DNA from 4 places in the Streptomyces sp. NPDC107654 genome. Region 4 is predicted to be linked to each of the others. Evidence: riboswitches for the same ligand, from Rfam matches in the RefSeq annotation. Region 4 holds a riboswitch; each other region holds the start of a gene.
The links. Region 4 has a riboswitch for cobalamin ahead of ACZ7N4_RS34935 (cobalamin biosynthesis protein). Riboswitches for the same ligand answer to the same signal wherever they lie in the genome.
Positions count from the first base shown of each region.

Region 1: linked by a shared signal. The riboswitch ahead of ACZ7N4_RS13870 (acyl-CoA thioesterase) and the one ahead of ACZ7N4_RS34935 (cobalamin biosynthesis protein) in region 4 are both predicted to bind cobalamin.
Region 2: linked by a shared signal. The riboswitch ahead of nicT (Nickel transporter NicT) and the one ahead of ACZ7N4_RS34935 (cobalamin biosynthesis protein) in region 4 are both predicted to bind cobalamin.
Region 3: linked by a shared signal. The riboswitch ahead of metE (5-methyltetrahydropteroyltriglutamate--homocysteine S-methyltransferase) and the one ahead of ACZ7N4_RS34935 (cobalamin biosynthesis protein) in region 4 are both predicted to bind cobalamin.

Region 1 is NZ_JBVKBI010000006.1:289,794-295,343, forward strand. Features, by position in the region: gene ACZ7N4_RS13865 (IS110 family RNA-guided transposase) at 652-1,752, opposite strand; cobalamin riboswitch at 2,242-2,465, shown strand; partial or broken gene ACZ7N4_RS13870 (acyl-CoA thioesterase) at 2,588-2,917, shown strand; gene ACZ7N4_RS13875 (short-chain fatty acyl-CoA regulator family protein) at 3,209-4,642, opposite strand; gene aceA (isocitrate lyase) at 5,024-5,550, shown strand, end outside.
Region 2 is NZ_JBVKBI010000007.1:327,361-332,910, reverse strand. Features, by position in the region: gene ACZ7N4_RS16005 (DUF6445 family protein) at 1-73, opposite strand, end outside; gene ACZ7N4_RS16000 (DUF4142 domain-containing protein) at 329-1,051, shown strand; gene ACZ7N4_RS15995 (glycoside hydrolase family 13 protein) at 1,152-2,810, opposite strand; gene ACZ7N4_RS15990 (metalloregulator ArsR/SmtB family transcription factor) at 2,891-3,241, opposite strand; cobalamin riboswitch at 3,323-3,506, shown strand; gene nicT (Nickel transporter NicT) at 3,533-4,603, shown strand; gene ACZ7N4_RS15980 (nucleoside hydrolase) at 4,604-5,550, opposite strand, start outside.
Region 3 is NZ_JBVKBI010000006.1:296,085-301,634, reverse strand. Features, by position in the region: gene metE (5-methyltetrahydropteroyltriglutamate--homocysteine S-methyltransferase) at 52-2,370, opposite strand; cobalamin riboswitch at 2,539-2,767, opposite strand; gene ACZ7N4_RS13890 (3-hydroxybutyryl-CoA dehydrogenase) at 2,961-3,830, opposite strand; gene aceB (malate synthase A) at 3,827-5,419, opposite strand; gene aceA (isocitrate lyase) at 5,535-5,550, opposite strand, start outside.
Region 4 is NZ_JBVKBI010000031.1:52,229-57,778, reverse strand. Features, by position in the region: gene cobN (cobaltochelatase subunit CobN) at 1-856, opposite strand, end outside; gene ACZ7N4_RS34940 (cobyric acid synthase) at 853-2,361, opposite strand; gene ACZ7N4_RS34935 (cobalamin biosynthesis protein) at 2,358-3,302, opposite strand; cobalamin riboswitch at 3,413-3,554, opposite strand; gene ACZ7N4_RS34930 (hypothetical protein) at 3,684-3,911, opposite strand; gene ACZ7N4_RS34925 (inorganic phosphate transporter) at 3,943-5,196, opposite strand; gene ACZ7N4_RS34920 (lysozyme) at 5,340-5,550, opposite strand, start outside.

The sequences.
Region 1 (5,550 bases), on a different contig from region 4:
ACGTCCGTCGAGGAGGACATCGGCGCCATTCGGCTTCCTCTCTTCGCCGACGAACTGGTCGGCGGATCGAGTCCAGGGCGACCGCTACAACGAGCACCACATGCCCCTGGTCGACAAGTTGCCAGACACGTGAGGCAGGAGGCGGGCGGCAGCGATGTCGGCGGCTGACGCGCCCTCATGGCAGGGAGGTACACCTTGCAGATGCTTTGCGCGGGCGAAGGCTACGCCCCGTCAATCACGAAGGGTCGCCGACGGCATCCACCAAGATGTGTGTCATCACAGCACCGTCGCATCGAGTGCTCAGTCGAGGAGAACCCGAGGGGTACGGTGCCGCGGCTGGAGCTGCAGCGCACCCACTCTGGATCCCCCGCCGGCCGCTTTTGCAGGGGCTTGCCGTCGAGCGCCCCTCTCACGCGTCTGTCACGAACTACGCCGACTCCCCCGGACCGCGATGCCCTGACCTGCTATTACGCACCCGCCCTGGACTGACGTGGACGCCCATAGACGGTCTCTACAACCTGTGCCATGTGGTACCCAGTGAGGGACCCAAGATCAGGACCGGAGCGTCTTCTGGCCCGTCAAAGCGGTATTGCAGGGTGTTCGGGGGTGTCTCACTCACGCCCCAGACCCTCTCACGTCTCACGGACGCCCCTATAACGCGGGGGCGCGGGAAACCGGTCTGACCAGGTTGAAGACCTCGCGGGCTGCGTATCGCTTGAGGCATCGGATGATCTCGCGTCGGGTCTTGCCTTCCTGAGTGCGGCGTTCGTAATACGCCTGGGTGCGCGGGTCGTGGCGCAGACGGGTGAAGACGATGCGGTGCAGGGCGGCGTTGGCCTGCCGGTCGCCGCCGTGGTTGAGGCGGCGCGTGCGCCGCCGGCCGGAGGAGTACTCGATGGGGCTGACTCCGCAAAGGGCAGCAAAAGACGCCTCGGTGTTCAGCCGCTCGGGATTGTCTCCCATGGTGATCAGGAGAGTGACTGCGCTGTCCGGGCCGATGCCCACCGGTACGAGTAGCTGTGGGGCGTGGTGTTCGACAAGCCGGGTCAGGCGCTGGTTCAGCTCGGTGATCTGCACGGTGAGCTGCTCGATGCGCTCGGCGAGCATGCGTAACGTCAGGTGGGTGGCCTGGGCCACCGCGTCCTCGTCTCCCCCACCGCCGGGTAGGCCGAGACGTGCGCAGGTGCGGAACAGCTCGCGGTTGCCCAGGCTGGACAGCCGTTCCCGCAGGGCGGGATAGGCGATGACCAGGACGGCTTTGAGCTGGTTGATCGCCTGGGTGCGGGCCTTGACCGCGGAGTCCTTGGCGAGCTTGAAGATCCGGGCGCTGTGCACCGGACCGTCGCCGGATTTCGCCCGGGCCCGGGCGCGGCCACTGAGCACGGCTCGCGCTGAGGCCTGGGCATCGAGCGGGTCCGACTTGCCGAGCAGACGGCGGACTGACCGGTCGGGCCGGTTCACTTCGAAGACCTGAATCTGCTGGGCGAGCAGGTAGCGGGACAGGCCCGCGCCGAATGTGCCGGTGCCCTCTACCCCCGCTCGACGCACCGTCCCCCGCTTACGGGCCCACACAAGCAGCTGCCGGTAGCCGGCCGCCGTTGCCGGGAAGGACTCGGTTCCCAGAACCTTCCCCAGCGGGGAGATCACGGCCGCGACATGCACCTCGCCGTGCGTGTCCACGCCCAGGACGACCTCGCCCGGCACAGGAGGATCCGTGCAGGTGGGGGAGGTGCTGCGCTGTCTGGTCGTCATGGTGATTCGCCTCTCCCGCGGGTGACGTGCTGGGTGGATGGCACCGGCCCGCTCGGACGGTCTGAACCGTGATGGCGCGTGAACTCGGCAAGGCCCCTATTGGGACACGCCCTGTGGCTCGGTGGCAGGCGGCATCCCGGAACGGCAGTCGACAGGTCCGTGACTGGACACTTCGGTCATAGATCTCACGAGTCAGACCCCCGTCCGGGACGGCACTGCGCAACCGTCCCATCGATTCCGGGACAACGGCCTGACCCGACCACAGCCGGACGACCTCATCGGAACAGGTACTCAACCTGCCCTGGAAGGGCCGACAATGAGTCAATTCTTCGTCAGTTCCTGATCGGTATCGACGGACGGCCTGTGACCCGTCGTACGTGCGGACACGGACGGAATCTCCCCTGTTCGATGTGCGGCGGCATCGCGCCGAGGGGTCTGGTCGGCAGGTAACTGGAGGCGCCAAGGATCGGCGCCACGAGCACGGCCCGTAAGCTGGCCCGTGCAGCTGGTTCGCCCCGTCCGCCAGGCGGGATGCGTCGCAAGAGGGAACCCGGTGAAAATCCGGGACTGCCCCGCAGCGGTGAGCGGGAACGACCGCCGTCATACGCACTGGGCCCGAGGGCCTGGGAAGCGACGGCCAGTAGGAGTCCTCCTCGTTGAACGACGAGGACGTGCTCGCGAGTCCGAAGACCTGCCACCTGCCCGCGCCGCTATGTGTGCGCGGTTACGCCCCTGCCGCGACTCGCGAAGGAGAGTTGACGTGGCCGACCGGAACGCCACTCTGTCCACCCCCACGAAGCGCCCGGCCGACTCCCGGGTGACGCTCGCGCACATCATGAGCGAGCACGACACCAACCTGTACGGCACCATTCACGGTGGCGTGGTGATGAAGCTGATCGACGACGCGGCGGCGGCCGCCGCCGGGCGGCATGCCGAGGGGCCGGCGGTGACCGTTTCCGTCGACCGGATGACCTTCTTGGCCCCAGTGCGCGCCGGCGACCTACTCACGGTGCACGCTGAGCTGGAACGTGCGGGGAGGACGTCCATGACGGTCGGGGTCAGGGTGACCGCCGAGCGGTGGAACGCCGCCGGTCCCGGCAGCGAGGTCGCCACCGGGCGGCTCACGTTCGTCGCCATCGATGCCGACGGCAGGCCCCGTCGCGTGTCGGCCCTGGCAGAGGCTGGAGCCGGGTGAGGGCCCTCACCCGCCGTTTCCGCGCACAGCGGCTGCGGGGATGACACCGGGGAAGCAGGTCCGTTGTGCCCTGCGGGTCCGTGCCGCTGCGCGTCACGTCGCGTCCACGAAGGTTCAGCTCGGCAGGTGTCGCCACGCCGTTCGGGCTGACGTCTCCCCCACCATGCCTTCGGCTTGGAACGGGACCGAAATGCCGGGATCTGCCGGTAGCGCTCGGCCCCTCGACGGCGTGCATCGTGTGGTCGTTCTCCGACGCCGGCCCTACGCCCGGGCCGCCCCGCGATCCGATGGGGCGTCGGGGCCGATCACCGGGTAAGGGACGAAGGTGCTGCTGTCGGGGTCGATCCGCAGGGCGCGGCCGAGCGGCGGTGCGGCGCGTTGGGGGCAGGCGAGGCGTTCGCAGACCCGGCAGCCCATGCCGATGGGCGTGGCGGCCGGGGCGTTGTCGAGGTCGAGGCCGTCGGAGTAGACGAGGCGATGGGCGTGGCGGATCTCGCATCCCAGGCCGATGGCGTACGTCTTGCCGGGCTCGCCCCACGCACCGCGGTGCCGGGTGATCGCTCGGGCCGTCCAGAGGTACCGCTGGCCGTCGGGCATCTCGGCGATCTGGACGTGGATGCGGCCGGGGGCGGCGAACGACTCGTAGACGTTCCACAGCGGGCAGGTGCCGCCGGCCCGTGAGAAGTGGAACGCGGTCGCGGACTGGCGTTTGGACATGTTGCCGGCCCGGTCGACCCGGACGAAGGAGAAGGGCACGCCGCGCTGGCGGGGGCGTTGAAGGGTGCTCAGGCGGTGGCAGACGGTCTCGTAGCCTACGCCGTAGCGGTCGGTGAGGCGCTCGATGTCGTAGCGGAACTCCTCGGCCGCCGTGTGGAAGGCGGTGTACGGCAGGATGAGCGCGGCGGCGAAGTAGTTGGCGATGCCGATGCGGGCGAGCGCGTGGGCGGGTGAACCGGGTTCGAAGTCCTCCTCGGCCAGCCTGCCCAGGCCCTCGTCGTACTCCAGCAGGGCGAGCTGCGTCGCCATGCGGAAGGCACGCTGGCCGGGCCGCAGGCGCGGGGACAGGTGGAGGGTGCGAGTCCGCCGGTCGTAGCGGTGCAGCCGTTCGCCCGGCTCCGCGGCCAGGTGAACGCCATGAGATCGGGCGAGCCTGGCCGTGAGGGCCCCGATCACCTCGCCGGGCCGTACTCCGATCTCGTCGGCCAGGTGCTCGGCGGCGAGGTCGGTCTCGTGGAGGTAGTTCTGGCGACGGTAGAAAAAGTCCCGGATCTCCTCGTGCGGCGACGGCGCGGTGCCCCGGTCTCCGTCCCGGCCGTCCGTCACTCCGGCCAGCCGCTCGGACAGGAGCTGGTTGCGGCGGCCCAGTTCGACCAGTACCTGGGCGACCGCGGGCATCCGGGACGCCAGGTCGGCCAGATCGGACTGGGTGACCCTGGCGGCGGTGATCTCTCCCGTCAGCGCCTCGCGCAGGTCGGCCACGAGGCGGGTCGTGTCGCGTGCCGAGAAGAACCCGGGGTCGACGCCGTAGGTCTCGGTCAGCCTGAGCAGGACCGGCACGGTGAGCGGACGGGAGTCGTGCTCCATCTGGTTCAGATAGCTGGGGGAAAGGCCCAGAGAACGAGCGAACTCCGCTTGGCTCATTCCGCGTTCCTCACGCAGTCTCCGCAACCGCGCCCCCGCGTAGGTCTTGCTCACCGCCCGTTCCTCCCTGCCGGGGATTTGGTCTGGTGATGGTACGGGATCAACTGGTGGTAGGAGCATTCGCAGACTTGGCAGAACGCTGCCCGAAGATTCGCAGAAGTTGGCTACTGTCCAAGCTTGATGGCACTGAGTGCCAGTGTCAGAGTCATAGTGCGGCCCGCCGGACCCGGCAGACGCCTCTCGGGACCGGGGCACGATTCACTGCCCTGACGTCGGAGCCCCGGGCATCCGCGACGTCTGCGCCCGGCAGCATTGCTCACCTTCGTCTCCCGGGATGACGGCGGGCCGCATCACAGCGATTCGACACGCAGTGCCACACCCGTCGCAGGACAGGCGGAATTGGCAATCTGCACAAACCGAGAGACGGTGACCGTCATGGCACAAGCGAGGACGCAGACAGCCGAGGAACTGGCCCGACGCTGGGCCACCGACCCCCGGTGGCAGGGCATCGAGCGCACCTACAGCGCCGAGGACGTCGTCCGGCTCTCCGGCAGCGTCCGCGAGGAGCACACCCTGGCCCGGCGCGGCGCCGAACGGCTGTGGCGCCAGTTGCACGAGCAGGACTACATCCATGCCCTCGGCGCGCTCACCGGCGGACAGGCCGTCCAGCAGGTGAAGGCCGGTCTGCAGGCCATCTACCTGTCCGGCTGGCAGGTCGCGGCCGACGCCAACCAGGCCGGCCACACCTACCCCGACCAGAGCCTCTACCCCGCCAACTCCGTGCCGCAGGTGGTGCGTCGGATCAACAACGCGCTGCTGCGCGCCGACCAGATCGCCACCGCCGAGGACGCCGGCGACACCACGGACTGGCTGGCGCCGATCGTCGCCGACGCGGAGGCCGGCTTCGGCGGTCCGCTGAACGCCTTCGAGCTGACCAAGGCGATGATCGCGGCCGGTGCGGC
Region 2 (5,550 bases), on a different contig from region 4:
GGCCCTTGGTGGGCTTGCGGTAGGGCAGGACGGGCAGCGCGGCGGGGGTGCGCGGCGGTGGCTGTGGGGGCATGCGGCGAATCTAGGCGGCCGGCCGGTCTGCCTTCTCCCGGGCGCAGGTCAACCTTCTGCCCGGCAGCGGCCAACCTTTGGCCAAGGGCACCGGGGGATTCTTTACCCGGGGCCGCCGATCTTTACCCGGGACCGCTGAGAAGAATCGCCGTCGCGTCCGTACCGCTGTGTGTCCGAACCATGGGCGGGATCCCCAGCAGGAGGAACGGTGCGCTTTTCGCGGAACGCGACGGGAACGCTCTTCGTGGGCGGTGCCATGGCTCTGACCCTCGCGGCACTCGCCTACCCGGGCATGCTCGGCCTCGACACCGTCTCCAGCTCCCAGACGCGCATCATCGCCAACACCCAGTGGGGGCCGCTCACCGAGGGGGACCGGGACTTCGTGGTCAAGGTGCGGGCGGCGGGCCTGTGGGAGTACCCGCTCGGTCAGATCGGGCTGCAGAAGGGCAGCTCGAAGGGGGTCAAGACGGCCAGCGCGCACCTGGTGGACGGGCACGCGGCGCTGGACGCCTCCTGCCGCAAGCTCGCCCCGATGCTGAACATCACGCTGCCCAATGTGGCGAGCCCGCAACAGGAGGGCTTCGTGAACCAGTTGAAGGGCGAGAGCGGCAAGCAGTTCGACACCGACTTCGCCAACATCCTGCGGATGACGCACGGCTCGATCTTCAACACCATCGCGAAGATCCGTTCCACCACGAAGAACTCGCTGGTCCGCGCTCTCGCCGACCAGGCCAACGACACGGTTCTGGACCACATCACGGTGATGGAGAAGACCGGTCTGGTCGACTTCGACCAGACCATCTTCAACCAGACCACCCCGCCGAAGCTGCCCTCCTCCGACCTGACCCCGCCGGCCCCGCCGGCGGGCCAGCCGGAGGTGGTGCTCACCCCGCCGCCGACCGCCACGTCCACCCCGCTGGACCTGAGCGGCCTCCCCGGCGGCGGCACCGCCCCCGGCCCCAGCCCTTCGGCCGGTTAGGGCCTCGCGACGTCGCGCGTGGGGGAGTCGGCAACCGGCGACAACGCCGCAGACGTGCGTGCCGGACCCCGCGACCCCGGCACGTTCCGGACGAGAGGCCCTAGGCCAGCCACACCGTGGTGTCCGGCGGCAGCGCGCTCCCCTCCGGCAGCGGGGTGCTGCTGAGCAGGATCTCGCCCGGCGGCAGCGGTACCGGCTCGGCGGCCAGGTTGGTGACGCTGCGCCAGCCGTCGGAGCGGCTGAAGTCCAGCACACCGGCCGGCGCGTCCGGGGTCCAGGTCAGGGTCTCGCCCGCGAGCAGCTTGCGGCGCAGCCGCAGGGCCGTGCGGTACAGCTCCAGCGTGGAACCCTCGGTCCCGGTCTGCGCGTCGACGGCGTACGCCGCGAAGGACGCGGGCTGCGGCAGCCAGGAGGCCCCGGGCCCGAAGCCGTAACTGGGCCCGGTCGTCGTCCACGGCAGCGGCACCCGGCAGCCGTCGCGGCCCTTGCGGACATGGCCGGTCTGCTCCCAGATCGGGTCCTGGAGCACCTCGAAGGGCAGATCGGCGACCTCCGGCAGGCCGAGTTCCTCGCCCTGGTAGAGGTAGGCCGAGCCGGGCAGCGCCAGCATCAGCAGGGTCGCCGCCCGGGCCCGGCGCAGCCCGGCCGCCGCGTCGACCGCGGGCGCGGCACCGTCGGCGAGCAGCCAGGCGGCCGGGTCGGTGTCCGGCGGCAGCATCAGCCGGGAGGCGTGGCGTACGACGTCGTGGTTGGACAGCACCCAGGTCGCGGAGGCCCCGGCGGCCCGGGCCGTGGCCAGCGAGGCGGCGATGACGTCCCGCAGCTCCCCGGCGTCCCAGCGGGCCTCCAGGTACTCGAAGTTGAACGCCTGGCCGAGTTCGTCGGGGCGGGCGTACAGGGCGCGGCGGTCGCCCGGCACCCAGGCCTCGGCGACGGCCATGCGCGGCGGGCTGTACGCGTCGAAGATCTTGCGCCAGTCCCGGTAGATCTCGTGGACCTCGTCCCGGTCCCAGTACGGGTGGCTGCCCGGCGGCACCAGCGGCAGCGCCTCCTCGCCGGTCGCACCGAGGCCGCCGACGTCCCGCAGTGGCTCGGTGAGGTCTTTGGCCAGACCGTGGGCGACGTCCACGCGGAAGCCGTCCACGCCCCGGTCGGACCAGAACCGCAGGGTGGTGCGGAAGTCGGCGCGGACCTCCTCGTTGTCCCAGTTGAGGTCGGGCTGTTCGGGGGCGAAGAGGTGGAGGTACCAGTCCCCGTCGGGCACCCGCCGCCAGGCGCTGCCGCCGAACACCGACTGCCAGTCGGTGGGCGGCAGCTCCCCGTGCGCGCCCCGCCCGGGCCGGAAGACGTACCGCTCCCGGGCGGCGGAGCCGGGTCCGGCGCGCAGCGCCTCCTCGAACCAGGGGTGCAGGTGGGAGGTGTGGTTGGGGACGATGTCCACGACGACCTTGAGGCCGAGCCGGTGCGCCTCGGCGACCAGGGCGTCGAAGTCGTCCAGGGTGCCGAGGCGCTCGTCGACGCCGCGCGGGTCGATGACGTCGTAGCCGCCGTCGGCGAGTTCGGAGGGGTAGAAGGGGCTCAGCCACAGGGCGTCCACGCCGAGCGTGGCGAGGTGGTCCAGACGCCGGGTGACACCCCGGAGGTCACCGAGGCCGTCTCCGTCGGCGTCGGCGAAACTGCGCGGGTACACCTGGTAGATGACGGCCTGGCGCCACCAGTCGGGGTTCCTGGGCGAGAGGTCCGGCGAGCGGTCTGCCATACGGGCTCCCATGGGACGGACGACAGTACGGAATCTGTATCTGTCCACATTGCCCGGAAAGGGAACCTTTTCGTGGGCGGTCAGACCGTGCAGTGCTCCAACAGGCCCTGTACCTCCACGTCCACCACCCGGTACCGCACCACGCGCCCCTCCTTCTCCCCGGCCACGACCCCGGCCGCCCGCAGCAGCCGCAGGGCCTGGGAGACGGCCGGGTCGTTCATGCCCGTGGCGACCGCGAGGTCCGACACGGCGAGCGGCCCGGTGCGGTGCAGGGCGAGCAGCAGCGCGAGCCGGTTGGCGTCGGCCAGCAGGGAGAAACGGTCGGCCCAGGTGCGCAGGAGCCCCGCGTCGCCGATGGCGGCGATCGCCTCGCACACCCGGTGACCGTCGATGGTGCGACGGTCGGCTCGGTCGGCAGGCACGAGATGCATGCCCCCCATCCTCGCAGGCGCACTTTTGTGATCTTGCATACCTGCGCGGGTGCGCAGCTATGCAGGAAAGCGCGCACCCCTCTACGGTGGGCGGGCCGTGGTGTTCGGGAAGTCGATGCAAGGTCGACGCGGCCCTCGCCACTGTGATCGGGGAGTTCCCGTCCCGTCCGGCACCCGCCGGGCCACTGGTCGTACGACCGGGAAGGCAGGGACGGCGGACGTACGACCCGTAAGCCAGGAGACCGGCCACGGCACTCATGAAGTGATCCACGAGGTGCTGGAGCATGAACGATGGCCGATGCCACGACCTTCCGCTGGCGACGCGAGGACACCGTCAGGACGGCGGGCCTGATGGCGGTGATCATCGCCCTGCACGTCGTCGCCTTCGGCATCCTGTACCTCCTCGTGGCCCCCCGGCACTACAGGATCGGCACCGACGTCTTCGGGGTCGGTCTCGGCATCACCGCCTACACCCTGGGCATGCGGCACGCCTTCGACGCCGACCACATAGCGGCGATCGACAACACCACCCGCAAGCTGATGGCCGACGGCAAGCGGCCGGTGTCGGTGGGCTTCTGGTTCGCGCTCGGCCACTCCAGCGTCGTCGTCCTGCTGGCCCTGCTGATCGCGGGCGGCACCTCGCTCGCCGGCAAGGTGATGAACGAGGGCTCCACCACCCACCAGGTGCTCGGCTTCCTCGGTACGACGATCTCCGGCACGTTCCTCTACCTCATCGCCGCCCTGAACCTGATCGCCCTGGTGGGCATCCTGAAGGTCTTCCGGGCGATGCGCGCGGGCGCGTACGACGAGAAGGAGCTGGAACAGCACCTGGACTCGCGCGGCTTCATGAACCGGATCCTGGGCCGCCTCACCAAGTCCGTCTCCCGCCCCGGCCAGATGTACCCGCTGGGCTTCCTCTTCGGCCTCGGCTTCGACACGGCCACCGAGGTCACGCTGATGGTGATGGCGGGCTCCGGCGCGGCGGCCGGCCTGCCCTGGTACGCGGTGCTGTGCCTGCCCCTCCTCTTCGCCGCCGGGATGAGCCTGTTCGACACCCTCGACGGCACGTTCATGAACTTCGCCTACCAGTGGGCGTTCGCCAACCCCGTCCGCAAGGTCTTCTACAACCTCGCCATCACCGGCCTGTCCATCGCCGTCGCCTTCTTCATCGGCACGATCGAACTGGTCGGCGTCCTGCACGAGAAGTTCGCCCTGCACGACGCGGTGACCGGCTGGATCGCCGGCCTCGACCTCGACAACGTCGGCTACCTCATCGTCGGCCTGTTCGTGGCGGTGTGGGCGGCGGCCCTGACGTACTGGCGGCTGGCCCGCGTGGAGGAACGCTGGTCGGCCGCCGACTGACTACCGCTCCACCGTCTCCAGGTACAGCTTCACGTACCGATCGGCGTCGACCTCCAACGCGACGTCCACCAGCGCCGTCTCACGGCCCCCCTCGTGGATCTCCGACTCGCCCAGCCGGGGCCGCCGGTCGACGATGGTCTGGCCGCGGGTCGGGCCGGGGGCGAGGGAGACCTCGACCGGGAGCAGGCGGGTGGTGATGCCCTGCGGGTCGGCGACCGCGCACACCGCGCCGGCGTCGCCGAGACCGCCCGCCTCCTCGGCCTCCGGCGGCTCGCCCTGGTGGGCCGGCCGGTGGGCGAGGAGTTCGCCGGCCAGGCGGGTGCCCGGCTCGCCGCTCCCGCGCAGCCGGTGCACCTCGGCGCTGTCCACGACGACCTGCCGGAAGACGTCCAGGCCGTACATCGTGATCGGCACCCCGGCCGTGAGCAGGATCGCCGCGGCCTCCGGATCGTGCCAGACGTTGAACTCCGCGACCGGCGTGGCGTTGCCGACCTCCACCGCCCCGCCCATGAACACGATCCGCTCGATGTTCCGGGTCACCTCCGGGTGGGTGCGCAGGAGCAGGGCGATGTTGGTCAGGGGCGCCGTCGGGATCAGGGTGACCGGGCGCGGGGAGGCCAGGATCTCGCGGTGCAGGAGCGTGACCGCGTCGACGTCCACCGGGGTCCGGGCGGGCGCGGGCAGGCCCAGGTCGCCCATGCCGTCGGCGCCGTGCACGGGGGCGTGACGGGCGGGCTCCAGCAGCGGGCGCTCGGCACCCCGGGCCACCGGGATGTCGGGGGCGCCCGCCCGCTCCAGCACGGTGAGGGTGTTGCGGACCACGCCGTCCACGTCGGTGTTCCCGGCCACGCAGGTCACCGCCCTGAGGTCGAGTCCGGGGTGGCGCACGGCGAACAGCAGGGCCAGGGCGTCGTCGACACCGGTGTCGCAGTCGATGATCACGGGGA
Region 3 (5,550 bases), on a different contig from region 4:
GCAGGGCCGAGGCGCTCGTGGCGCCCCGGCCCCGTTCCGTGTCCGGTCAGGTTACGAGGCAGACAGTTCGGCGCGGACGGTGCGCGCGGCGGCGACCAGGTTCTCCAGGGAGCCGCGTGTCTCGGGCCAGCCGCGGGTCTTCAGACCGCAGTCGGGGTTGACCCAGAGCCGTTCGGCGGGGATGGCCTGGAGACCGGTGCGCAGCAGGTCCGCCACCTCCTCGGCGCTCGGCACGCGAGGCGAGTGGATGTCGTACACACCGGGGCCGGCCTCGCGCGGGTAGTTGTGGGCGGCGAGTTCGCGGGCGACCTGCATGTGGGAGCGGGCGGCCTCCAGGCTGATGACGTCGGCGTCGAGGTCGTCGATCGCTTGGACGATGTCGCCGAACTCGGCGTAGCACATGTGAGTGTGGATCTGAGTGTCCGGGCGAACCCCACTGGTGGTGAGGCGGAAGGCTTCGGTCGCCCAGGCCAGGTACTCAGCCCGGTCGGCGGCGCGCAGGGGAAGAGTCTCGCGCAGTGCGGGTTCATCCACCTGGATCACCGACGTCCCGCCCGCCTCCAGGTCATTGACTTCGTCGCGCAGGGCCAGGGCGACCTGTCGGGCGGTGTCGGCGAGGGGCTGGTCGTCACGGACGAAGGACCAGGCGAGCATGGTGACCGGGCCGGTGAGCATGCCCTTGACCGGCCGGTCTGTGAGCGACTGTGCGTACGTCGTCCAGCGGACGGTCATCGGCTCGGGGCGGGAGATGTCACCGGCCAGGATCGGCGGGCGGACGTAGCGGGTGCCGTAGGACTGGACCCAGCCGTGCTGTGTGGCGAGGTAGCCGGTGAACTGCTCGGCGAAGTACTGGACCATGTCGTTGCGCTCGGCCTCGCCGTGCACCAGGACGTCCAGGCCGGTCTTCTCCTGGAAGGTGATCACCTCCTCGATCTCCGCCTTGATCCGTTCCTCGTAGCCGACCGTGTCGATGCTGCCGGCGCGCAGGCCGGCGCGTGCCACGCGCAGTTCACCGGTCTGCGGGAAGGACCCGATGGTCGTGGTCGGGAGGAGGGGCAGACGGAGGTGGGCGCGCTGGGCCGCGCAGCGTTCGGCGTAGGGCTGGGAGCGGCGGGCGTCGGCGTCGGTGACCGCGGCGGCGCGGGAGCGCACGGCCGGGTCGTGGGTGATGGGCGAGCCTGCCCGGGAGACGAGATCGGCACGGTTGGCGGCCAGTTCGGCGGTGATCGTGCCGGTGCCCTGGGCGAGGCCCTTGGCGAGGGTGACGACCTCGCGCGTCTTCTGCCGGGCGAAGGCGAGCCAGCGCAGGATCTGCGGCTCGATGTCCCGTTCCGCGGTGGCGTCGAGCGGGACGTGCAGCAGGGAGCAGGAGGCGGCCACGTCGACGCGGTCCGCCAGTCCGAGCAGGGTGCCCAGGGTGGAGAGGGACTTGGCCAGGTCGTTGACCCAGATGTTGCGGCCGTTGACGACTCCGGCCACCAGGCGCTTTCCGGGCAGACCGCCGACGGCGGCGAGGTCGTCCAGGTTGGCGGCGGCGGCCCCGGTGAAGTCCAGGGCCAGGCCCTCGACCGGGGCTTTGGCGAGTACCGGGAGGGCCTCGCCGAGCCGGTCGAAGTAGGACGCTACGAGAAGCTCGGGCCGGTCGGGGAGGGCACCGAGGTCACGGTAGGCACGGGTGACTGCGTTGAGTTCGGCCGGGTTGCGGTCCTGGACGAGGGCGGGCTCGTCCAGCTGGACCCACTCAGCGCCCGCGGCCCGCAGGTCGGCGAGGACTTCGGCGTACACCGGCAGCAGGCGGTCCAGCAGGGTGAGCGGCTCGAAGTCGCTCGGGGCGCCGGGTGCGGGCTTGGCCAGCAGGAGGTAGGTGACCGGACCGACCAGCACGGGCCGGGCGGTGAGGCCCAGGGCCAGGGCCTCCTTCAGCTCGGCGACCTGCTTGGTCGCGTCGGCGGCGAAGACGGTGTCCGGGCCGAGTTCGGGGACCAGGTAGTGGTAGTTGGTGTCGAACCACTTGGTCATCTCCAGCGGTGCGACGTCCTGTGTGCCGCGGGCCATGGCGAAGTAGCCGTCGAGCGGATCGGCGTCCACGGCCTCACGGTGGCGTGCGGGGATCGCGCCGACCATGACGGTGGTGTCCAGGACGTGGTCGTAGTACGAGAAGTCGCCGGCGGGCACCTCGTCGATGCCGGCCTCGCCGAGCTGCTGCCAGTTCGTACGGCGCAGGTCGGCGGCGGTGGCACGAAGGGCGTCGGCGGTGACGCGGCCCTTCCAGTAGCCCTCGATCGCCTTCTTCAGTTCCCGGCTCTGTCCCTGGCGGGGGTAGCCGTACACGGTGGCCCGTGCTGCCGCGGCTGCGGGCTTGGTGTTCACGGAGATCTCCTTCGCGAGATGAATCCCTGAGATCCCGGGGACGGGACGAGAGCGCGAAGGGGTGACGGAACCGGACGGACGCGAGCCGGCGCCGGCAAGGCGCGGTCCTCCGCCTGGTGTGTTCGCCGACCCGCCCTCGAGGTCACCGGGATGTCCGCGCACGGGTGGTCCGGACGCGGGCAGTTGGCAGGTCTTCGGACTCGCGGGCACGTCTCGTCGTACGAAGTCGTACGAGACACCTACTGGCCGTCGCTTCCCAGGCCCTCCTCGGACCCAGTGCGTATGACGGCGGTCGTTCCCGCTCACCGCTGCGGGGCAGTCCCGGATTCCCACCGGGTTCCCTCTTACGACGCATCCCGCCTGGCGGACGGGGCGAACCAGCTGCACCGGCCAGCCTACGGTGTCACCGTCAGGGAAGAGAGCGGGACGTCCATCATCTGGATGGTGAGGCGGACCACATCGCGCCGGGCAGGCCACAGGGCGGGAAGCCCGCCGCACACGCGCTTCCCGCCCTTCCCCTGTCACGCCGCGCGGGGACCCTCACCCCTGCGGCGGCGCGAGCCCCTCAGCCCCCGCGTCGTACCAGGCCCTCAGACCCGGTCGTAGGTGTGGAACCCCCGGCCGGTCTTCCTGCCGAGCAGTCCCGCCTCCACCATCCGCTGGAGCAGCGGCGGAGGCGCGTAGAGCGGCTCCCGGAACTCGGCGTACAGCGACTCGGCGATCGAGGCGACGGTGTCCAGGCCGATCAGGTCCGCCAGCCTCAGCGGGCCCATCGGGTGAGCGCAGCCCAGCTCCATGCCGGTGTCGATGTCGGTGGCCGTGGCGAAGCCGGACTCCGCCATGCGGATCGCCGACAGAAGGTAGGGGATGAGCAGCGCGTTGACGACGAACCCGGCCCGGTCCCGGGACCGGATGACGGACTTTCCGAGGACGCGGGCCGCGAACTCCTCGACGATGGCGGTCGTGTCGGCCGATGTATGCAGCGATGTCACCACCTCCACCAGTGGCAGCACGGGGACAGGGTTGAAGAAGTGCAGTCCCACGACCCGGTCCGCGCGGCTCGTGGCCATGCCGAGCCGCATGATCGGGAGGGAGGACGTGTTGGTGGCGAGAACGGCGGCAGGGTCCTCGATGATCTTGTCGAGAGCGGCGAACACCTCCGTCTTGGCGTCCGCGTTCTCCACGACGGCTTCGACGACGAGCTGCCGGTCGGCCAGGTCCTCCAGATCGCCGGTGAAGACGAGCCGGATGAGGGCGTCCTGCGCGGCAGCCTGCTCCAGCTTGCCCCGCCGTACGGCGCGGTCCAGCGAGGCCGCCACCCGGTCCCGTGCGGCTCGGGCCGCGACCGCGTCCACCTCGCACACCACGGTGTCAAGCCCGGCCCGTGCGCACACCTCGGCGATACCGGCGCCCATCTGACCACCGCCCACGACACCGACGCGCCGAATGACCCCGCTCATGCTCCGGCCCCCGTCCGGCGCACAAGGTGCCGGCTGTAGGCGTCAGGGGTGAAGAAGAGAGGAAGTTCGCCCGCCAGAGCCGTCCGTTCGAAGAGCGCGCGGACCTCCTGGACATCTGCCCAGGGATACTCGGCCCCGAGCACGGCGACCTCGTCGTCGAGCAGCGCGAGGACCGTCTCCCGGTCGATCACCCGGTGTCGCAGCCACTGCCAGACCTGCACCCGGGCGATCTCGGCGGTGGCCGCGTCCTCCATGAGCCCGTACAGGGCGACGGCGCCCTGGCCGCGCAGCCAGGCGGCGAAGTAGCGCAGCGCGACGGCGATGTTCGTGCGGACGCCCTCGGCGGTCGGGGGGCCGCTGATGCGCCGCACGGACAGCAGGTCGGCCGCCGTCACCTCCACGTCGTCCCGCGTCCGGTCGATCTGGTGGGGGCGTTCGCCGAGGACGTCGTCGAAGACCTCGCGGCAGACGGGGACGAGGCCGGGGTGGGCGACCCAGGAGCCGTCGAAACCGTCTTCCGCCTCACGTTCCTTGTCCAGCCGGACCTTGGCGAGTGCCGCCTCGTGGGCGGCCGGGTCCTTGTCCGGCACCTGTGCTGCCATGCCGCCGATGGCGTGGGCGCCGCGCTGGTGGCAGGTGCGCACGAGGAGTTCGGTGTAGGCGCGCATGAAGGGGGCGGTCATCGTGACCTTGGCGCGGTCGGGCAGGAGGAAGTCGGTGCGGTGGCCGAAGGTCTTGATCACGCTGAACAGGTAGTCCCAACGCCCCGCGTTGAGGCCGGCGCTGTGCTCGCGCAGCTCGTAGAGGATCTCCTCCATCTCGAACGCGGCGGTGATCGTCTCGATGAGGACGGTGGCGCGGACGGTGCCGCGGGGGATGCCGAGCAGGTCCTGGGCGGTGACGAAGATGTCGTTCCACAGGCGGGCCTCGTAGCGGTTCTCCAGCTTGGGCAGGTAGAAGTACGGGCCGTGCCCGGCGTCGATCTGCCGCTGGGCGCAGTGGAAGAAGTACAGGCCGAAGTCGACGAGTGCGGCGGGCACGGGGCGGCCTTCGTACTCCAGGTGTTCCTCGTCCAGGTGCCAGCCGCGCGGCCGAACCATGATAGTGGCGAGCTGTTGGCCGAGCCGGTACTCCTTGCCGCCGGGTGTGGTGAAGTCGATGCGGCGCTCGATGGCGTCGAGCAGGTTGAGCTGGCCGTCGATGACGTTGTTCCAGGTGGGTGCGGTGGCGTCTTCGAAGTCGGCCATCCAGACCTTGGCCCCGGAGTTGAGGGCGTTGACCGTCATCCGGCGGTCCGGCGGGCCGGTGATCTCGACGCGGCGGTCGGTCAGCCCTGGTGCGGGTGGCGCGACGCGCCAGGTCCGGTCGGCACGGATGGCGGAGGTAACCATCGGGAAGTCGAGCGGGGAGCCCGATGCCAGCCGCAGGACCTGCCGGCGGCGCTCCCTCATCAGGTCGCTCCGGCGTGTGCCGAAGGCTGCGGCCAGGCGGCCCAGGAAGTCCAGGGCGGCGGGCGTGAGGATCTCGTCGTGACGATCGCCCACGGGTGCGAGAACGCGGACGTGGTGGGTCAGGGCGCTGGTGGACATCGCTTCTCCTGCGGGCAGGGCGGGGCGGGCGGGTGCGGGATGCGGGGGTCGGACCGGGACGGTCGTACGACCCCCGGACACCCGGGGCAGACCGGACAGGTCCCGAAGGGCCGGCCTAGTGGAACTGCTCC
Region 4 (5,550 bases):
TGATCAGCCGGCCGTCGAACTCCGGGATCGCCACCTGCATCGCCGCGTCCATCGGGGACAGCGCCGCGTCGGACTCCTCCCACGCGGCCCGCGAGGAGGTGAGGCAGAGGCCTTGCAGCACGGGGACGTTCAGGTCGGCGAGCGCGCCGATGTCCCAGGACTCCTCGTCGCCGCCCGCCGATGCCTGCGAGGCGTGCGTGCCGCCGGCCGCGAGCACGGTGGCCACCAGCGCGTCGGCACGGCCCAGCAGCTCGTACAGCCCGGGGTCCGCGCCGCGCAGCGAACCGCAGTACACGGCGAGGGCGTTGGCGCCCTGCGCCTCGATCGCCTCGCACAGGGTGTCCACGAAGGCGGTGTTGCCGCTCAGTTCGTGCGCCCGGTAGAACAGCACGCCCACGGTCGGCCGGCCGTCGACGACGGTACGGTCGCCGTGGACGCCGAACTCCGGCATCTTCCGCGGCTCCTCGAAGCCCTCTCCGGTCAGCAGCACGGTGTCCGACAGGAACCGGGACAGCTCCTGCAGGTTCGCGGGGCCGCCCTCGACCAGGTACTTCAGCGCCTCCGCGACCACACCGGCCGGCACCGACGACTCCGCCATCAGCTCGGCGTCCGGCACGGTCTCACCGCCCAGCAGCACGGTCGGGATGCCGGACGCCTTCAGCGCGGCCAGCCCGTCCTCCCAGGCCCGCTTGCCGCCCAGCAGCCGGACGACGGCCAGGTCCGCGCCCTCGATCAGGCCCGGCAGCTCCCCGGCGACGTCGACCCGGGTGGGGTTGCCGATGCGGTAGCCGGCGCCGGAGGCCCGGGCCGCCAGCAGATCCGTGTCGGCGGTCGACAACAACAACACTGTGCTCATGCGGGCGCTCCCGGTGGAATGAAAGGCAGTCCTTGCGGCGCGCCCGACTCGATGAGCCGCCACAGCGCGTCCGTGTCCGCGTGCTGTTCGATGAGGTCGCCGAGCCGGTCGAGCTGCTCCTCGCGCAGCGCGGCGAAGGAGGTGTCCGGCGCGGGCACGAAGCGGCGGCCCGCGGCGGCGGCCACCTCGCGCAGGAAGGCCCGGCGGAAGCCGTCCGACTCCAGCGAGCCGTGCCAGTGCGTGCCCCAGGTCTGGCCGACCCGGCAGCCGTCGAGGAAGGGCTCGCCGCCCTCGACGGTGGCCACGCCGTGGTGGATCTCGTAGCCGTCGACCCGCTCGCCGAGGGCCTCGCCACGGGGCCGGGTGAGGGTCTTCTCGCGGGCGAAGCGCACCCGGACGGGCAGCACGCCGAGACCCGGGACGGCTCCGGCGCGGGACTCGACCTCGTCCTCGATGTGCTCGCCGAGGATCTGGAAGCCGCCGCAGACCCCCAGGACGGGACGCTGTTCGGCGGCCCGCCGTACCAGCGCGTCGGCGAGTCCGCGCTCCCGCAGCCACTCCAGCGCCCGTACGGTCCCGCGCGTGCCCGGGACCACCACGAGGTCGGCGTCCGCCAGCTCCTCCGGCCGGTCCACGAACCGCACCACGACGCCCGGTTCGGCGGCCAGGGCGTCCACGTCGGTGAAGTTGGACATCAGCGGGATCGCGCACACGGCGACCCGCAGCACGTCCTCGCCGACCGGGGGCGTGACGGTGGACTCCCGTACGGTGCCCCGCAGCGACACGCGCAGCCCGTCCTCCTCGTCGATGCCGAGCCCGTGCCGGAAGGGCAGCACACCGTACGTCCGCCGCCCCGTCAGGTCCCGGAGCATGTCCAGCCCGGGCTCCAGCAGGCCGACATCGCCCCGGAACTTGTTCACCAGGAACCCGGCGACCAGCTCCTGGTCCTCCGGTGAGAGCAGGGCGACGGTGCCGAAGAAGGACGCGAAGACGCCCCCGCGGTCGATGTCGCCGACGACGAGCACGGGCAGCCGCGCGTTGCGTGCGATGCCCATGTTGACGATGTCCGTCCGCCGGAGGTTGATCTCGGCCGGACTGCCCGCCCCCTCACAGATCACCGCGTCATACGTGCCCCGCAACTCGGCCAGGCAGTCCAGCACCGTGCCCAGCAGCCGTTGTTGGCGCCCGCCGTGGTACCCGCGTGCGCTCAGCTCGCCCACCGGCTTGCCGAGCAGCACCACCTGACTGCTCTGCTCGCCGCCGGGCTTGAGCAGCACCGGGTTCATCAGCGCGGTCGGCTCGACCCGGCAGGCCTGCGCCTGCATCGCCTGCGCCCGCCCGATCTCGGCGCCCTCGCGCGTGACGAACGAGTTCAGCGACATGTTCTGCGCCTTGAACGGCGCGACCTTCACCCCCTGGCGTACCAGCCAGCGGCAGATGCCGGCCGTCACGACGCTCTTGCCGGCGTCGGAGGTGGTGCCGGCGACGAGGAGACCACCGTTCACTTCCCGCGTCCTTTCAGCAGCCGGCGTGCGGTGAGCGTGCCGGCGAGGGCGAGCAGGCCGACGCGGCGGGAGAGCCGTACGGCCCGGTCGATGTCGGTGACCCGGACGGGCCGCCCGGCGGCTCCGTTGAGGACGGGCCGGTGCTCGACCCGGCCGCCGTAGGAGAGCGTCCCGCCCAGGCGTACGCCGAGGGCACCCGCGAAGGAGGCCTCCACGGGACCGGCGTTGGGGCTGGGGTGCCGGCGCGCGTCGGCCTTCCAGGCACGCAGGGCACCCAGCGGATCGGGTCCGGCCGCGGCGGCGAGCACGGCGGTCAGCCGGGCACCCGGCCAGCCGGCGACGTCGTCGAGGCGGGCGGAGGCCCAGCCGAAGCGCCGCAGACGGGGGGACTTGTGACCCACCATCGCGTCCAGGGTGTTGACCGCCCGGAACCCGAGGAGCCCCGGGACCCCCGCCACGGCACCCCAGACGAGGGCGCCGACGACGGCGTCCGAGGTGTTCTCGGCGACCGACTCGACCACGGCCCGGGCGACACCGTCGGCGTCCAGCGCCTGCGGGTCCCGGCCGCACAGGTGGGGCAGCCGCGCCCGGGCGGTCTCGATGTCCCCGGCCTCCAGGGCGCGTCCGATGGCGCGGGCCTCGCGGGCGAGCGAGGTGCCGCCGACGACGGCCCAGGTGGCGGCGGCGGTCAGCGCGACGGAGGCGGTGGGGGAGGGGCGTACAGCGCGTGCGGCGAGTGCGCCGAGCGCGACGGCGCCACCGGCGCACACGGTGGTGTGCAGGGCGCCCCAGCCGCGGTGGTCGTGCCACAAGGCGCCTTCCACGGCCCCGGCCGCCCGGCCGAACACGGCGACCGGATGCCCGCGACGGGGATCGCCGAGGAGCAGGTCACCGAGGACGCCGGCGGCGGCGCCGTACGCGTATGTGCGATCGGCACCCATCGGCTCAGCCGGCCGTGGGCACAGGAACGGGCCTGACAGCCCTGGTGCTGGTCCTCGATCGGCAGCCGAGCATGGCGATATGTGTCCTCACTCAGGGTGTCCGCGCCCTGGTTCGACGTGCATCGGCGGTGAGAGTTCCTGGCTCCCGGGAAGTTCTTCCCCGGTGACAGTGGCGGGACCGCGCCGGATTCGCACCGGCTTCCTCTCCTGCCGCCGTTGATGGCCTGGGCAGTCCACCACGCGCCCGGAAGGGCCGTCAACTTGCCTTTGACCTGCGTGGGGACAGTGTGCTGATCCCCACACCGCGGGGCGCGCGGGGTCTGCCGGGGTACGGCAGAGGCTCCCCGCACGGCGTGCGCGGGGAGCCTTTCGGTGGTGTGGTCAGGCCTTGGCCACGATCAGGTTGATGCCGTACGCCACCGCCGCCGCGCAGGCCGCGAAGCACAGGTAGGCGCCGGTGACGGCGAGGGCGGCGGAGTCCCCCTGGGCCGTGGCCTTCTCGCGCCGGTTCAGGCCCGCGATGCCGAGCGTGAACAGGGTCACCAGGCCCACGGTGACCACGAGGCTGACGCCGAACACGGAGCCCAGGGCTGCCCAGTCGATCTTCATAGTGCTTCCTTCGCTAACCGGGTGCTCGGGGTCAGACCGCGGCGGCCGGCGGGGCGGCCGGAGCCGGTTCGGCGGGGGCGGTGGCCTGCTGCGGGAACGTGAGGTCCACATCGGCGGCGACCGTGCCGGTGGGCGGCGGGATCACGGCGGCGATGGCGGTCGTGACCACACCGGCGGGCTCCTCGGTCTCCTCGACCACGTTGGTGTGGTCGACGACCTCGCGGCGGGAGATCTTCCAGATCGCGGCGGACGCGGCGACCAGGAAGACGGCGACCACGGCGGTGCCCCAGTCACCCAGGTCGGTGACGGCCTCGGCGCCCGCGCCGACCAGCGCGGCGGCCGGGAGGGTGAGCGCCCAGGCGACGAACATGCGGGTCGCGGTGGACCAGCGGACCACACCGCCCTTGCGGCCCAGGCCCGCGCCCATCACCGAGCCGGAGACGACGTGGGTGGTGGAGAGGGAGAAGCCGAGGTGGGAGGAGGCCAGGATGGCGGTCGCGGCGCTGGTCTGGGCGGCGAAGCCCTGGCGCGGCTCCAGGTCGGTCAGGCCCTTGCCCATGGTGCGGATGATGCGCCAGCCGCCGATGTAGGTGCCGAGCGCGATGGCCAGGCCGGCGGAGAGGATCACCCAGGTGGGAGGGTTGGAGCCGGGGGCGATCGAGCCGCCCGCGACGAGGGCGAGGGTGATGATGCCCATCGTCTTCTGGGCGTCGTTGGTGCCGTGCGCGAGGGAGACCAGGCCGGCGGAGGCGATCTGGCCGGCGCGGTAGCCCTTGCGGGTGGCCTCGCCGTCGGCGGTGCCGCCGATGCCGTAGGAGAACCGGGTGGCCAGCAGCGAGGCGAGGCCCGCCACGATCGGCGCGGCGACGGCCGGGAGCAGCACCTTGGTGACGAGGACGTCACCGTGGACGGCGCCGAAGCCGGCGGAGGCGACGGTGGCGCCGACCAGGCCGCCCATCAGGGCGTGCGAGGAGCTGGACGGCAGGCCCACGAGCCAGGTCAGCAGGTTCCAGAGGATCGCGCCGACCAGGGCGGCGAAGATGACCTCGGGACGGATGCCGGTCTCGTCGACGAGACCCTTGGAGATCGTGTTCGCGACCTCCACGGAGAGGAAGGCGCCCACGAGATTGAGGACGGCGGACATGGCGACCGCGATCTTCGGCTTCAGGGCGCCTGTGGAGATGGTGGTGGCCATCGCGTTCGCGGTGTCGTGGAAACCGTTCGTGAAATCGAACGCGAGAGCGGTTGCCACCACTATCGCGAGGATCAGCGAGAAGCTTTCCATTTACCCAGGCAATCGTTCGAGGTCATTGGCGGGTCGAACGTAGGCAACCTGGGTGAACGGAAGATGAACTGAGACGGGCGTGAGGATGTCCGTCACGCGCGTACGAGGCTCCGCTCCCCTCTCCCGGCCCAAGCGCCCCTTGGCTAGCGGCCGCGGGCCAGGACCCGCAGCCTGCTCAGGGAGCCGTTGAAGAGATTCTGGTCACCCGGCAGCCGGCCCTTGGTGCCGTACTGCCAGAACGTCCAGTACCGCCAGCCGCCGGGCAGGGCGCCCGGTCGCGAGGTGCCGTGACGGGCGATCCACAGGGCGTGCGAGGAGGAGAAGGCGCGACTGTTGCCGGTGCACAGCCTCCAC